Regions from separate parts of the Streptomyces sp. NPDC087263 genome, predicted to be linked through region 1. Evidence: riboswitches for the same ligand, from Rfam matches in the RefSeq annotation. Region 1 holds a riboswitch; each other region holds the start of a gene.
What was found. Region 1 has a riboswitch for S-adenosylmethionine ahead of ACIPC1_RS18055 (ABC transporter substrate-binding protein). Riboswitches for the same ligand answer to the same signal wherever they lie in the genome.
Positions count from the first base shown of each region.

Region 2: another riboswitch for S-adenosylmethionine. It lies ahead of ACIPC1_RS11235 (putative leader peptide); the one in region 1 lies ahead of ACIPC1_RS18055 (ABC transporter substrate-binding protein).
Region 3: another riboswitch for S-adenosylmethionine. It lies ahead of ACIPC1_RS01225 (aminotransferase class V-fold PLP-dependent enzyme); the one in region 1 lies ahead of ACIPC1_RS18055 (ABC transporter substrate-binding protein).

Region 1 is NZ_JBIUYT010000005.1:214,443-219,104, forward strand. Features, by position in the region: gene ACIPC1_RS18050 (YoaK family protein) at 1-418, opposite strand, end outside; SAM riboswitch class IV at 882-991, shown strand; gene ACIPC1_RS18055 (ABC transporter substrate-binding protein) at 1,383-3,005, shown strand; gene ACIPC1_RS18060 (ABC transporter permease) at 3,068-4,027, shown strand; gene ACIPC1_RS18065 (ABC transporter permease) at 4,024-4,662, shown strand, end outside.
Region 2 is NZ_JBIUYT010000003.1:422,667-427,328, forward strand. Features, by position in the region: gene ACIPC1_RS11220 (peptidoglycan-binding protein) at 1-202, shown strand, start outside; gene ACIPC1_RS11225 (glutathione S-transferase C-terminal domain-containing protein) at 217-996, opposite strand; gene ACIPC1_RS11230 (putative leader peptide) at 1,089-1,154, opposite strand; SAM riboswitch class IV at 1,191-1,335, opposite strand; SAM riboswitch class IV at 1,552-1,665, shown strand; gene ACIPC1_RS11235 (putative leader peptide) at 1,762-1,827, shown strand; gene ACIPC1_RS11240 (LLM class flavin-dependent oxidoreductase) at 1,904-3,148, shown strand; gene ACIPC1_RS11245 (NtaA/DmoA family FMN-dependent monooxygenase) at 3,167-4,555, shown strand; gene ACIPC1_RS11250 (LLM class flavin-dependent oxidoreductase) at 4,552-4,662, shown strand, end outside.
Region 3 is NZ_JBIUYT010000001.1:264,962-269,623, reverse strand. Features, by position in the region: gene ACIPC1_RS01235 (cytochrome bc complex cytochrome b subunit) at 1-299, shown strand, start outside; gene trpD (anthranilate phosphoribosyltransferase) at 455-1,519, shown strand; SAM riboswitch class IV at 1,631-1,747, shown strand; gene ACIPC1_RS01225 (aminotransferase class V-fold PLP-dependent enzyme) at 1,938-3,299, shown strand; gene ACIPC1_RS01220 (PQQ-binding-like beta-propeller repeat protein) at 3,370-4,662, shown strand, end outside.

The DNA.
Region 1 (4,662 bases):
ACGGAGACGCCGCCATCCACACGACGATGAAACCGACCTGCGCCACCGTCGCGACGCACAGTGCGATGGAGACGCGACGCGGCCACGCTTCGAAGATCTGCGAGTCCTCCATCTCCTCGTCGCCGTTGAACGCGGTCAGGATCCGTGTTGCCACTGCGGCCCCCACGGCGAACGCGGCAAGTGAAATCACCACGCGAACGGGATCCGGGCCGGCGGGCGGCCGCGTGCCGGCTACCCCAAGTCCGAGAAACACCAGGTTTCCGGTCTGGAACGCCGTGAAGACCTTCCCGAAGGAGAGAAAGCAGATCGCCTCGAAGACGCCTGACGAGAACGCCAGGGCGACAAGCAGCCGGTCACGAATGGCCAGCAGTTCCGGCGTCGCGTGCGCTGCGGCCAGGTCCACACGCCGGTCATCCACGGGTTCGGCTCCTCCGTCGCCCCGGACCGGCAGGGTCGGGGCGGCAGGTCGAGTGTCCCGAGAACGTTCGAGTCGAGACCGCCGGCCGTGGGTGTTTTGCAGGCTGCTCCATTGCATGCCTTTCCCTCCAAGCGCCCAGAGTCGGCAACTCGCCCCGACTAGTTGCTAGGTACACATTTATCTCCCGCGTTCAGGATGTGACCACATCTGGGAAAAAGCCACATATTTGGGCGAAACCTTACTCAGGTTTCAGCAAAGAACTACGAAGGCCCTCTGGAATGACAAAACAGACAGGTCCGACGATTTCTTGAGTCGGGGCGCCTCGGGTCCGACCGGCGCCCGGTCAGGAGAGTTCGGGACGGCCGTTTCCGGGCCTTTCGCAACTCGGTCCGCCGTGCCGTGCGTGGCCCAACTCGCCTGTCGGCATTGACGGATCATGGCGACGCTCGTTAGCGTTCCAAGCGGCATTGAGTGTCAGCGTCAAGCCCTGGCTCGTTGATCGGCAACCCTCCACCGCGGTGGGGTGCTCCAGGTGAAAGCCCGGCGGGGTCATCGACCCCGCAAGCGCGTGGCCCCTTGACCGGGCCTGAGATCGGGAGGACCAGCGTGCCGAACAGCAGTGATCTCAGTGCTTCGATCGCGGCCGCTGCGGTGTTCTCCGGATTCTCCCGCCGACGCCACATCGACCTGCAGCTCTTCACCAGCTGTCTGTGTCACGACTGATTGCGTCCCGGCCTCCCCGCCTTCCTGACTGACGTTCGCCGACGGCTTTGACGCCGCGGGCGACTCCCTGCGGGCTCTCACAGTGCTGTCGGAGTCCGCGGCACTGTCACGCCTTCGTCGGCACCCTTTCCCCAGACATCTTCCGAATATTTCCGTCACTTCGCCCAGGTCTGCCCAGGTCCACTTCGCCTTGGTCTGCACCGGCATGTGCGCGGTGACTTTGGAGTAGGAGAACCCGTCCGTGATATCGCATCCGGATTCCCGACCCACCCGGTGGGCGGCACTCGCCGCCCTTGTGACAAGCAGCCTCCTGCTGAGCGCCTGCACGTCGAGCGACAGCGCCGGCTCGACCAGCGACAACGGCCCGGCCAAGTCCGGCGGCACACTGACCTTCGCGGTGGGTTCCGACGTGGGCTGCGTGGATCCGCAGCAGGTGGGCAGCAACGACACCATTTACTCACTGCGCCAGATCGTGGACTCCCTGACCGACCAGGATCCCAAGACCGGCAGAATTGTGCCGTGGCTGGCGAAGAGCTGGGACGTCAGCTCCGACACGACCACGTTCACCTTCCACCTGCGATCAGGTGTCACCTTCAGCGACGGGACACCGCTGACCGCGCAGGTGGTCAAGGACAACTTCGACGCGGTACCGAAGCTCGGCGCCCTGGGGACGCTGGCCCAGGGGTACTTGAGCGGCGTGGACAGCACCACCGCGGTCGATCCGCTCACGGTGCGGGTCAAGTTCCAGCAGCCGAACGCGCAGTTCCTCCAGGCCACGTCGACGCACTCACTGGGTATCGAGTCGTCGGCTAGCGCGAAGCAGAGCCCGCAGGAGAAGTGCAGCAAGGGTGTGGTCGGGTCCGGGCCGTTCACGCTGGAGAGTTATGTGCAGAACCAGGCGATCACCTTGACCAAGCGCAGCAAGTACGCCTGGGGTTCGTCCCTGTGGACCAAGCAGGGCGAGGCGTACCTGGACAAGCTGGTGTTCAAGGTGGTGCCCGAATCGGGCGTGCGCACCGGCAGCCTGCAGTCCGGTCAGGTGGACGCGATCAGCAGCGTCGGCAAGGCCGACGAGGCTGCGCTCACCGGTGGCCAGGTGAACCTGCAACGACGGGCGAATCCCGGTGCGGTGTTCAACCTGGGGCTGAACAACTCCCGCCCGCTGCTGAAGGACGTGAAGGTGCGTCAGGCGCTCCTGTTCGCCATCGACCGGCAGCAGATCGTCGACACCGTGTTCCCGACCGGCACCAGGCCGGCGACCAGCATCCTGGCGTACACCACACCGGACTACGCCGACCAGGGCTCCGACCTGGCCTTCGACACGGCGAAGGCGAAGTCCCTGCTGGAATCGGCTGGTTGGAAGGTCGGCAGTGACGGCATCAGATCGAAGAACGGCACCAAGCTCAGCCTGATCGTCAGGTGGTTCGCCAACTCGGCCACCAACCAGCCGGCCCTGGAGCTGATCCAGCAGCAGCTCAAGGCCGTCGGAGTCGACGTGGTCCTCAAGGAGACGCAGACCGCCCAGTTCGCCACGATGCTGCAGTCCGGCGACTTCGACGCGTCGTGGGGCAACCTGACCCGCGCCGACCCGGACATCCTGCGCAGCCAGTACTCCACCGAGCTGGCCAACCTCTACCGCCTGCCGGCGGGCCCGCTGGACTCGGCGCTGACCCAGCAGGCGGCGACTGCCGACGTGGCCAAGCGGAAGGAACTGGTCGGCCAGGCACAGCAGTTGATCGTGCAGAACGCCTACGTCATTCCCGTGGTGGAGCTGCAGACCCAGCTGGGGGTGGCGAAGAAGGTGCACAACCTCACGTTCGATGCCTCCAGCCGGATCCAGCTGCACGACACCTGGATCGGCTAGCAGCCGGTGGATGCGCGACAGAGCGTCCGATCCGGTCGTCGGCTACAGGAGGTGGGCAGGAAATGCGTCACTATGTGAGCAAGCGTCTCGCACAGGCACTCGGGGTGCTCTGGGCTGCGTACACGGTGTCGTTCTTCGTGCTGAACTATCTGCCCGGTGATCCGGTCTCGGCGATGGCCGGCGCCGGAGCGGACTCGGGCCAGATCGATCCGGCGCAGATCGCCGCACTGCGGCATGAGTACGGCTTCGACAAACCGGTGCTGGTGCAGTACGCCGACTATCTCGGCAAGGCGGTGCGCGGTGACTTCGGGAACGCGGTCTCCACCGGTCGGCCGGTGACCTCGACGCTGGCCGACGCGCTGCCGCAGACGCTGCAGTTGACCGGAGCGGCGCTGCTGCTCGCGGTGGTCTTCGGTGGCGGTCTTGCGGTGCTGGCGACCTACACCACGCAGCGGTGGTTGCGGCAGCTGTTGCTGTCGTTGCCGCCGCTGGGGGTGTCGGTGCCGACGTTCTGGGTCGGGCTGGTGCTCGTCGAGCTGTTCTCCTTCCGGGCGCGGTGGTTCCCCGCGTTCGGTAACGACGGGCTGCCGGGTCTGGTGCTGCCGGCGGTGACGCTCGCGATCCCGACCGGCGCCCTGGTCGCGCAGGTGCTGGCCAAGAGCCTGCTCACGGCGCTCGACCAGGCCTATGTGGAGACCGCGCGGGCCAAGGGCGCCGGCCGACTGCGTATTCACCTGCGGCACGCGCTGCGCAACGCCTCACTGCCGGCGTTGACGATCGTCGGGCTGCTGGCCGGGCAGCTCGTCGCCGGTTCGGTGGTCGTCGAGACCGTGTTCTCCCGCGACGGCCTGGGCCGGGTGACGGCCGCTGCGGTCACCGCCCAGGACATTCCACTGGTCCAGGGAGTGGTGGTGTTCGGAGCCCTGATCTTCGTGGCGGCCAATCTGCTCGTCGATCTCGTCTATCCGCTGCTGGACCCGCGGATCGTGGTGACCTCGAACAGGAAGGTGCGGCCCGCATGAGCGAAACCCTTGTCGAGGATGCCGCCGCAGGCGCCGCCCTCGGCCCGGCACACCCCGTCGAGCCCGGCATCGACCCGGGGCCGGTGCGCGGGCTCGAACCCGGGCGGGTGACCCGATTCCTGCTGCTGCGACCGGGCTTACTGGCGTCGGTCCTCGCGGTGGCGTTCGTGGTCCTTGCCGCGTTCCGGCCGGGGCTGTTCACCTCGCAGGATCCGCTACAGGGGGTGCCGTCGCAGAACTTCCAGGGCCCGAGCGGCGCGCACTGGTTCGGCACCGACGAACTGGGACGTGACCTGTTCTCCCGGGTGGTGCACGGTGCGCAGCTGTCGTTGAAGGCGACGCTGATCGCGGTGGGCGTCGCCTTCCTGGTCGGCGGGGCGCTCGGCCTGATCGCCGGGTTCGTGGGCCGCTGGGTCGAGGACGTGGTGATGCGCTTCGTCGACGTACTGCTGTCGATCCCGGCACTGTTCCTGTCCCTGGCCCTGGTCACCGCGCTGGGATATGGAACGGTGAAGGTCGCGGTCGCCGTCGGGATCGCCAGCGTCGCCGGCTTCGCACGGGTGATGCGTGCGGAAGTGCTGCGGGTGCGCCAAGCGGTCTTCGTCGAGGCGTCCCGCTCCTGCGGGTCCCGTTGG
Region 2 (4,662 bases), on a different contig from region 1:
AGACCGCGGCCCCGACGTGACGGAACTCCAGGAACGGCTCCTCCATATCCCGGACGTGTACCAGAGCGGCGTCACGAGCGGAACCTACGACCCCACACTCACCGAGGCCGTGGCCCGCTTCCAGCTCTGGTACGGGATCCGGGGCGATGAGACGGGCGTCTACGGCAACGACACCCGGGCCGCCCTGGAATCCCGTACGTGACGAGCACTCCTGACCTACAGGTGCCGATGGAAGGCCGGGTGGGCGTCGAGACGTCGCACATAGTCCTGGAGGAGCGCGTACGAGGACAGGTCCTGGGCCGCTTCGAGTGGGACGAGGGCGACCCACAGGTCCACATCGGCCGCGGTCAGTTCCTTGCCCAACGCATAGGGACCAGCGGCGAGTTGACCGTTCAGCAGGTCGAGGGCCGCCGACCGTTCCTGCGGCGGCGCACCCGGGGTGACATCCCGGTCGAGGAGGTCGCGCAGGGCGTCGATGTCCGCGGCGAGTTCCGCCGGGCGGAGCGGGGAGTGACAGGATCCGGCGCGGTCGGCGAAGAGGTCGCCGAGGTCGCGCAGGATGTCGGGCGTGTGGTTGCTGACTACGCGTCCGCTCCACCGGTCGCACAGCGCGGGGGCGGTCAGCGGACCGTCGTAGTGGTGCCAGGTGGCCTCGTACGCCCCGCGCAGTGAGGCGAACGCGGAGGGGGTGTCGGCGGGGAGCGCCAGCAGAGTGGTGGCGACCGAGTCCTTGAGACCCAGCAGGCCGTGGGTGATGGAGACCCGCAGCGAGAGGGGACAGTGTGCGGACAGATACAACTCGTAGCGGTGCGGGGCCGGGTAGAAGCCGCCGGCGAGACCCACTCCGATACGGCTGCGGAAACGGTGCGGGCGGGCGGACGGGGTGGCGGCGATCCGGGGGTGGGGGACCGCGTCAAGTGAGCTGGGAACGCACGGAGTCGGGGTACACGTGCTGGACGTACCGGAGTTTGAGGCGTGCGAGATTGTCTCGGACATGACTCTCCATGGGACGAGGAGGCCACGGCCACCTTGTGGGCACCGCGGCGGGGCGGAGTGACTGCGCTACGTACCGGTCCGGATCGCTCGGACTAGTAGGCGCTGGAGACACGCAACAGATCGATGTGCAGGCGTCTCGTCAAACCGCTGTTGGCCATTCCCACCTGTCCCACCCTCGGGGCCCGCGAGACGCGAGACCACGCTTGTCCCACCGCACCGGCGGAACCCGGTCGTCACCCGGGGCACCCCGTCGCGGTGGAAGGGTTGCCTGCCAGCGGGCCGGGGCCGATGACCTCACGGGCAGGAGAACCTGCCCCAAGGGCGCTGACAATCGTGACCGTCCCCGTCAGTGTCGGTGCGCTCCGTGAGGCCGTCAAGAAGGCCTCCGGCGCGGTCTCACCAGGTGGTCATTCGGCGTGCCTCAGGCTGGACAGGAGGCGTGGAACAGATTGCGCGGCCCGGTGGTTGTCGCTCCTGAGGACGCGCGGCGGTGTGAGCACGACCATGATCCCCGGGCATTGCGCACCGCTGTGGCCTCCCGTAGCGTCCCCAGCAGGTTATGAGCGTCAGCGTCAAGCCCTGGCTTGCTGACCGGCAACCCTCCTCCGCGGCGGGGTGCTCCAGGTGACGACCAGGCGGTACCCGTCCCGGGTTCCGCAAGCGCGATGCCGGCGGCCTCCAGCCCGCCGAGCCGGAAGGGCGGAGGTGACGGACGTGCAGCCCGTGCCCCGTCTTCGTGTCCCGGTTCTCGCCCCGCGCCGTCGCGTGCACCTGTACTCCCGGCCGCACATCGACCTCCAGCGCGTGGCCGGCGCGCTCTGTCGTCCCTGACCTGTCACCCCGCCGCCGCACCCTCCCAGTCGAGGCCCGGCGATCTCACACGGTCGATCAGGAAGGCACCCCTTTCGTGTCCTCGTCAACGTCGTTGCCCTCATCCTCTTCCTCCACCGCCGCACTGCACCTGGCCGTCGCCCTCGACGGCGCGGGCTGGCACCCGGCAGCCTGGCGTGATCCGGTGGCCCGCCCCCAGGATCTGTTCACCGCCTCGTACTGGACCGACCTGATCACCGAGGCAGAGCGCGGCCTGCTCGACTTCGTGACCATCGAGGACGGACTCGGCCCGCAGTCCGCACGCCTCAGCGAACCGGACGCACGCACCGACCAGGTACGCGGTCGGCTCGACGCCGTCCTCATCGCAGCTCGTGTCGCGCCGCTGACCAGCCACATAGGGCTGGTGCCGAGCGTGGTGACCACCCACACGGAGCCCTTCCACACATCCAAGGCCATCGCCACCCTCGACTATGTGAGCACCGGCCGCGCGGGCCTGCGGGTGCAGGCGTCCGCGCGGCAGAACGAGGCCGCTCACTTCGGACGCCGGACGTTTCCGAAGCTCCGTATCGAAGACCTGGAGACCCCGGCTCTACAGGAGTTGATCGTCGATCTCTTCGACGAGACCGCCGACTACGTCGAGGCGGTGCGCCGGCTGTGGGACAGCTGGGAGGACGGCGCGGAGATCCGGGACGTCACCACCGGCCGCTTCGTCGACCGCGACAAGCTGCACTACATCGACTTCGAGGGCAAGCACTTCAGCGTCAAGGGCCCGTCCATCACACCCCGCCCGCCGCAGGGTCAGCCCCTGGTCACCGCACTGGCCCACGAGTCCACGACGGGCGCGCCGTTCCGGTTGCTCGCCCGCAGCACCGACATCGGGTACGTCACTCCGCACGACGTCGAAGAGGCGCGTGCCATCGTCGCCGCGGTCCGCACCGAACAGGAAGCGGCCGGACGCGCTGAGGAGCCCCTGCACCTCTTCGGTGACCTGGTGGTGTTCCTGGACAACGACCCCGCCGCCGCGGTGGACCGGCGAGAGCGTCTCGACGCCCTCGCGGGCTACCCGTACACCAGCGACGCCCGGGTGTTCACCGGCACCCCCGTACAACTGGCCGATCTGCTCCAGGAGTTGCGGGAGTCCGGGCTGACCGGCTTCCGGCTGCGTCCGGCCGTCGCCGGGCACGACCTCCCGGCGATCACCCGGGGCCTGGTCCCCGAACTCCAGCGCCGCGACGCCTTCCGGCACTCGTACGAGGCCGACACCCTGCGCGGGTTGCTGGGGCTCGCCCGCCCCGCCAACCGCTACGCCGCCCACGTCTGAGCCGGAGGGACCTCACTCATGAGCAAGTCAACGGACAAGCCGCTCAAGCAGATCCACCTCGCGGCGCACTTCCCCGGCGTCAACAACACCACCGTGTGGAGCGACCCCGAGGCCGGCAGCCATATCGAGTTCAGCTCCTTCGCGCACTTCGCGCGGACCGCCGAACGCGCCAAGTTCGACTTCCTGTTCCTTGCCGAAGGGCTGCGACTGCGCGAACAGGGCGGCAAGATCTACGACTTGGACGTCGTCGGACGGCCCGACACCTTCACCATCCTCAGCGCACTCGCCGCCGTCACCGAACACCTCGGCCTGACCGGCACCATCAACTCCACGTTCAACGAGCCCTACGAGGTGGCCCGTCAGTTCGCGAGCCTCGACCACCTCTCCGGCGGGCGCGCCGCCTGGAACGTCGTCACCTCCTGGGACGCCTTCACCGGTGAGAACTTCCGCCGCGGCGGCTTCCTCCCACAGGACGAGCGGTACTCCCGGGCCAAGGAGTTCCTGGCCACCACCCACGAACTGTTCGACTCCTGGCGAGGGGACGAGATCGTCGCCGACCAGGCGAGCGGCACCTTCCTGCGGGACGCGCAGGCCGGAGCCTTCGTGCACAAGGGGCAGCACTTCGACATCGAGGGGCAGTTCAACGTGCCGCGCAGCCCGCAGGGCCGCCCGGTCATCTTCCAGGCCGGAGACTCCGACGAAGGACGCGAGTTCGCCGCCGCCGGCGCGGACGCGATCTTCAGCCGGTACAGCACCCTCAAGGAGGGCCAGGCGTTCTACACGGACGTCAAGGGCCGCCTCGCCCGGCACGGTCGCACCCACGACCAGCTGCTGATCCTGCCCGCCGCCACCTTCGTCCTCGGTGACACGGACGCGGAGGCGGAGGAGATCTCCCGTGAGGTGCGGCGCCAGCAGGTCAGCGGCGCCACCGCCATCAAGCACCTCGAGTTCGTCTGGAACCGCGACCTGTCCGCGTACGACCCGGAAGGACCGCTTCCCGACATCGATCCGGACCCGGGCGAGCACACCATCGCACGGGGCCGCGCCCAGGTGCGGATGTACCGCGACCCGCTGGCCACCGCCCGGGAGTGGCGGGAGCGTGCGGCCGCCAACAAGTGGTCCATCCGCGACCTCGTCATCGAGACCGGCAACCGTCAGTCGTTCGTCGGCTCCCCGGCCACCGTCGCCGAGACCATCAACGACTTCGTCCAGGCGGATGCCAGCGACGGCTTCATCCTCGTCCCGCACATCACTCCGGGCGGCCTCGACGGCTTCGCCGACACGGTCGTCCCGCTGCTCCAGGAACGCGGCGTCTTCCGCACGGAGTACGAGGGCACCACCCTGCGCGATCACCTGGGCCTGGCCCACCCCGACGCCGACGCGCCGGCCGTACAGGCCGCGTCATGAAGTTCCTCGCCATCACCCTGATCGTGCACGCGCCGGACCCGGTGACCGGCGTGCGGAAACCCACCAACGCGCGCTTTCGTGAGGTCATCGACAACGCGTTGCTGGCC
Region 3 (4,662 bases), on a different contig from region 1:
GGGACAAGGTGCTGCACGGCCGCGAGTCGGGCATCATCAAGCGCCTGCCGCACGGTGAGTTCATCGAGATCCACGAGCCGCTCAGCCAGGAGGCTCTGCACACGCTCACCGCGCACGAGCAGTACCAGCCGGCCGAGATCGGCCCGGGCGTCGACGAGAACGGTGTCGAGCGCAAGGTGAAGGGCGCGCAGAAGCTGCGGGCCAAGCTCAGCAAGGGCTACTACGGGGAGGACAACCAGATCCCCAAGCCCACCGTCGAGGAGTACAAGGAGATCACGAGCGGCCACGGCCACCACTGATCGCCCGAACGATCCTCGCTGATCGCCACGGCTGGAGCCCCGTCCATTGCATGGACGGGGCTCTTTGCCGTCTCCAGGGCTGGATAGGGTGGACTCGCCCCTACGGATGGGGGCAAGTCCACCCCCGTACCTCTCTGAGTACCCCAGGAGCGACCATGAGCGCTGTGAACCCCGCTGGAGGCGACACCGCGGCGGACCGTTCCTGGCCCCGGTTGCTGAACGGCCTGCTCGACGGCCGTGACCTGAGTGCGGACGACACCGCCTGGGCGATGAACCTGATGATGCGCGGTGAGGCGACCGACGCGCAGATCGCCGGGTTCGCGGTGGCGCTGCGGGCCAAGGGAGAGACCGTCGAGGAGATCACCGGACTCGTACGGATGATGTACGAGCACGCCAACGTGATCGAGGTGCCGGGGAGGACCGTCGACATCGTCGGTACGGGCGGTGACGGGGCCAAGACCGTCAACATCTCCACCATGGCGGCGATCGTCATCGCCGGGACGGGCGCGAAGGTCGTCAAGCACGGCAACCGGGCGGCTTCCTCCGCCTCCGGGGCGTCCGACGTGCTGGAGAAGCTCGGGGTCAATCTGCAGCTGACGACGGAGCGGGTGGCCGAAGTGGCCGAGGAGGCCGGGATCACCTTCTGCTTCGCGGTGAAGTTCCACCCGGCGCTACGTCATGTGGGCGCCGCACGGGGGCAGTTGGGCATCCGCACGGTCTTCAACGCGCTCGGTCCGCTGACGAACCCGGCACGGGTGAAGGCGCAGGCCGTCGGCGTCGCGGACCCCCGCATGGCGCCCATCGTGGCGGGCGTCTTCGCCGAGCGCGGCAACTCCTCGCTGGTCTTCCGCGGCGACGACGGGCTCGACGAGCTGACCATCACCTCCACTTCCCGGGTGTGGGTCGTACGGGACGGAAAGGTCACCGAGGAGACCTTCGACCCGAGGGACGTCGGCATTGACCTGGTCCCGATCGAGGCGCTGCGGGGCGCGGACTCCACGTACAACGCGGACGTGGCGCGCCGGCTCCTCGACGGCGAGACGGGGCCGGTGCGGGACGCCGTGCTGCTGAACTCGGCGGCGGCGCTGGTGGCCCTGTCGCCGGGTGACGGGCCGCTCGCGGAGCAGATTCGCGCGGGGATGGCGAAGGCGGCGGAGGCCGTCGACTCGGGGGCGGCGAAACGGACGCTGGAGCGGTGGGTGGCGGCGACCAACGCGTAGTTTGCGAGGCGGTTCGCAGGGGGCCGGGCCGAAGAGGTCCGGCCCTTTCCGCGTTCCGGGATCCGGACACGGGTTGCGCCGTCGCGATCGGTTCGGTTAGTTTTTTCGGCAGGTCATGAGTGACAGTCATGAGGCCCCGGCCGACTGTCCGGCAACCCTCCGTCCGTGGCGGGGTGCCCCGGGTGAAGACCAGGCCGTAGGCAGCGAGGTCTGCGGCAAGCGCGGACCCCTCGCCCTCTTCTGAGTGGTTAAGGCCCAGGGGTCCTGGTCATTCGAGGGAGCCTTCTGTGAGCAAGCGAATGCGATAGGGCGTAGAGCCCCTCTTCCGCCTATCCCTGTCACCCCCCTTCCCGCGCTGAGCGTCCTCTCCATGGACCGGCTCGCGCGGTGATTTCCCTGCGTCTCACAGGAGTTCGCCATGTCTGTCTCCACCGTTGCCACCGACCAGGCCGTTTGTACCCAGTTGCCCGTTCTGGGGCGAGATGTCACCGTCCCGCTCGTCACCGGTGGCGAGGTCACGTACGCCGCCCTCGACTACGCCGCCAGCGCCCCGGCCCTCCAGCGGGTGTGGGACGACGTGGCCGCTTACGCCCCGTACTACGGCAGCGTGCACCGGGGGGCCGGGTACCTGTCCCAGCTCTCCACCGACCTCTTCGAGAACTCCCGCACCACCGTCGCCGAGTTCCTGGACTGCCGTGAAGACGACCAGGTCGTCTTCACCCGGTCGACCACCGACTCGCTCAACCTGCTCGCCGCCGCCCTTCCGGCCGACTGCCAGGTCTTCGTCTTCGAGACCGAGCACCACGCCTCGCTGCTGCCCTGGCGGGACGCGCAGGTGACGTACCTGAACGCCCCGCGTACGCCGGGGGAGGCCGTCGCGGCCCTGGAGCGTGCGCTCAGCCACCGCGACCCCCAGGGCCCGGCCCTCGTCTGTGTCACGGGCGCCTCGAACGTCACGGGTGAGCTGTGGCCGGTGCGTGAGCTGGCCGCCGCCGCGCACGCGCACGGCGCGCGCATCGTCCTCGACGCCGCGCAGCTCGCCCCGCACCACCCGGTGTCGGTGCGCGACCTCGACGTCGACTGGGTCGCCTTCTCCGGGCACAAGCTGTACGCCCCCTTCGGCTCCGGTGTCCTCGCGGGCCGCTCCGACTGGCTGCGCGCGGCCGAGCCGTACCTGGCGGGCGGCGGCGCCAGCCGCAAGGTGTCGCGGCGTACGGACGGCGGCGTGGACGTGGAGTGGCACGAGAGCGCCGCCCGGCACGAGGCCGGCTCGCCGAACGTGATCGGCGTCTACTCGATCGCCTCCGCCTGCAAAGCGCTCACCGAGGCCGGTTTCGACACGCTCGTCGCCCGTGAGCAGCACCTGATCGAGACGGTCCGCGCGGGTCTCGCCGAGGTGCCCGAGGTCAGGGTCCTCTCGCTCTTCGGCGACGACGCCCCGCGCGTCGGCGTCATCTCCTTCGTCGTGGAGGGCTGGAACAGCTCGCACTTCGCGGCCGCGCTGTCCGCCGAGTACGGCATCGGGGTGCGTGACGGCCTGTTCTGTGCCCACCCGCTGGTGCGCACCCTCCTCGGCAGCGACCCGCAGACCCAGGGCGAGTGCGGCGCCCCCGAGGCCGCGCCCGGCGAGAAGTCCCTCAACGCCATCCGCGTGAGCTTCGGCGCGGGCACCCCGGACGAGCACGTCGAGCGTTTCGTGCGCGCGGTCAAGGAGCTCGTCCGGGACGGCGCGAAGTGGAACTACCGGACGCAGGACGGGCGTTGCGTTCCCGCCGTGTGATCGCCTGACAGGAGCACGGCGTATACGCTCCCCTTCGGCGGCCGTACGGCGAACAGGGGAGTCACGGGGAGTGCAGGCGCTGCGGGAGACGGATCCACGGCGGATCGGTCCGTACGAGGTACTCGGGCGGCTCGGCGCGGGCGGCATGGGCGAGGTCTATCTCGCCGAGTCGCGTGCCGGGCTCCGGCTGGCCGTGAAGGTGGTGCGGGCCGAGCACGCCCAGGACCGCACCTTCCGCGCCCGGTTCCGCCAGGAGGTGCGGGCCGCGCAGACCGTCGGGGGGAGCGGCACCTACACCGCGCGGGTGATCGACGCCGACCCGGAGGGCGAACGGCCTTGGATGGCAACGGAGTTCGTCGAGGGGCCGAACCTGCGTGACGCGGTACTCGACGTCGGGCCGCTGCCCCAGGACGCGGTGCTCACCTTCGCGGCCGCACTGGGCGAGGCCCTCGCCGCGATCCACGCCAAGGGCATGGTGCACCGCGACCTCAAGCCGTCCAACATCCTGCTGGCGCCGGACGGTCCGCGGGTCATCGACTTCGGGATCGTACGGGCGCTGGAGGCGACGGCGATGACCCGCACCGGCACCATGGTCGGCTCGGTCGGATACGTCTCGCCCGAGCAGATACGCAACGGCTCCGAAGTGGGGCCCCCGAGCGATGTCTTCGCGCTGGGCGCCGTGCTGGCGTACGCGTCGAGCGGCCGCGAGCCCTTCGGGGAGGGCCAGGACTCGGTGATCCTGCTGCGCATCGTCACACGGGACTTCGATCTTTCCGGGGTTCCGGCGCGCGTGCTTCCGCTGGTCGAGGCCTGTCTGCGGGAGGAGCCCGGGGACCGGCCCACCCCCGAGGAAGTGGTCGAGGCCGCAGGACACTCGGCGGCCTCCCTGCGGGCGGCTCTGCGGCCGGGGTGGCTCACCTCCGCACCGGCGACGGTCGCGGGGGACGAACGCTGGCTTCCGGAGCGCGAGTCGGGCGAGGGAGAGAGTCGCGTCGAGTACATCGCCCCGGCGACGGTCACGGGCGCTTCGGCGCCGGACCGCTTACCGGAACCCCAACGGCCTTCGCGGCGGGGGCTGTTGACGGCGGCGGCGGGCGGGGCGGTGGTCGCCGTCGGCGGGGGAGCCGGCTGGTGGCTCTGGCAGCCGGCGAGCGGAACGCAGGGCGGCGGGAACCCCGAGTCTCCCGAGTCCCTCCAGACCGCATCCGCGGCGGGCATGGAGGAGTCCGCGGCCTTGGCCTGGCAGTACGACGCCGCGGGGCTCGGCGGCCTGTACGGACCCTGTGTCGCCGTGTCGCCGGACGGCGAAGTCGTCTACCTCGGGGACACGAACGGGAAGCTGCACGCCCTGTCCCGTGCGGGC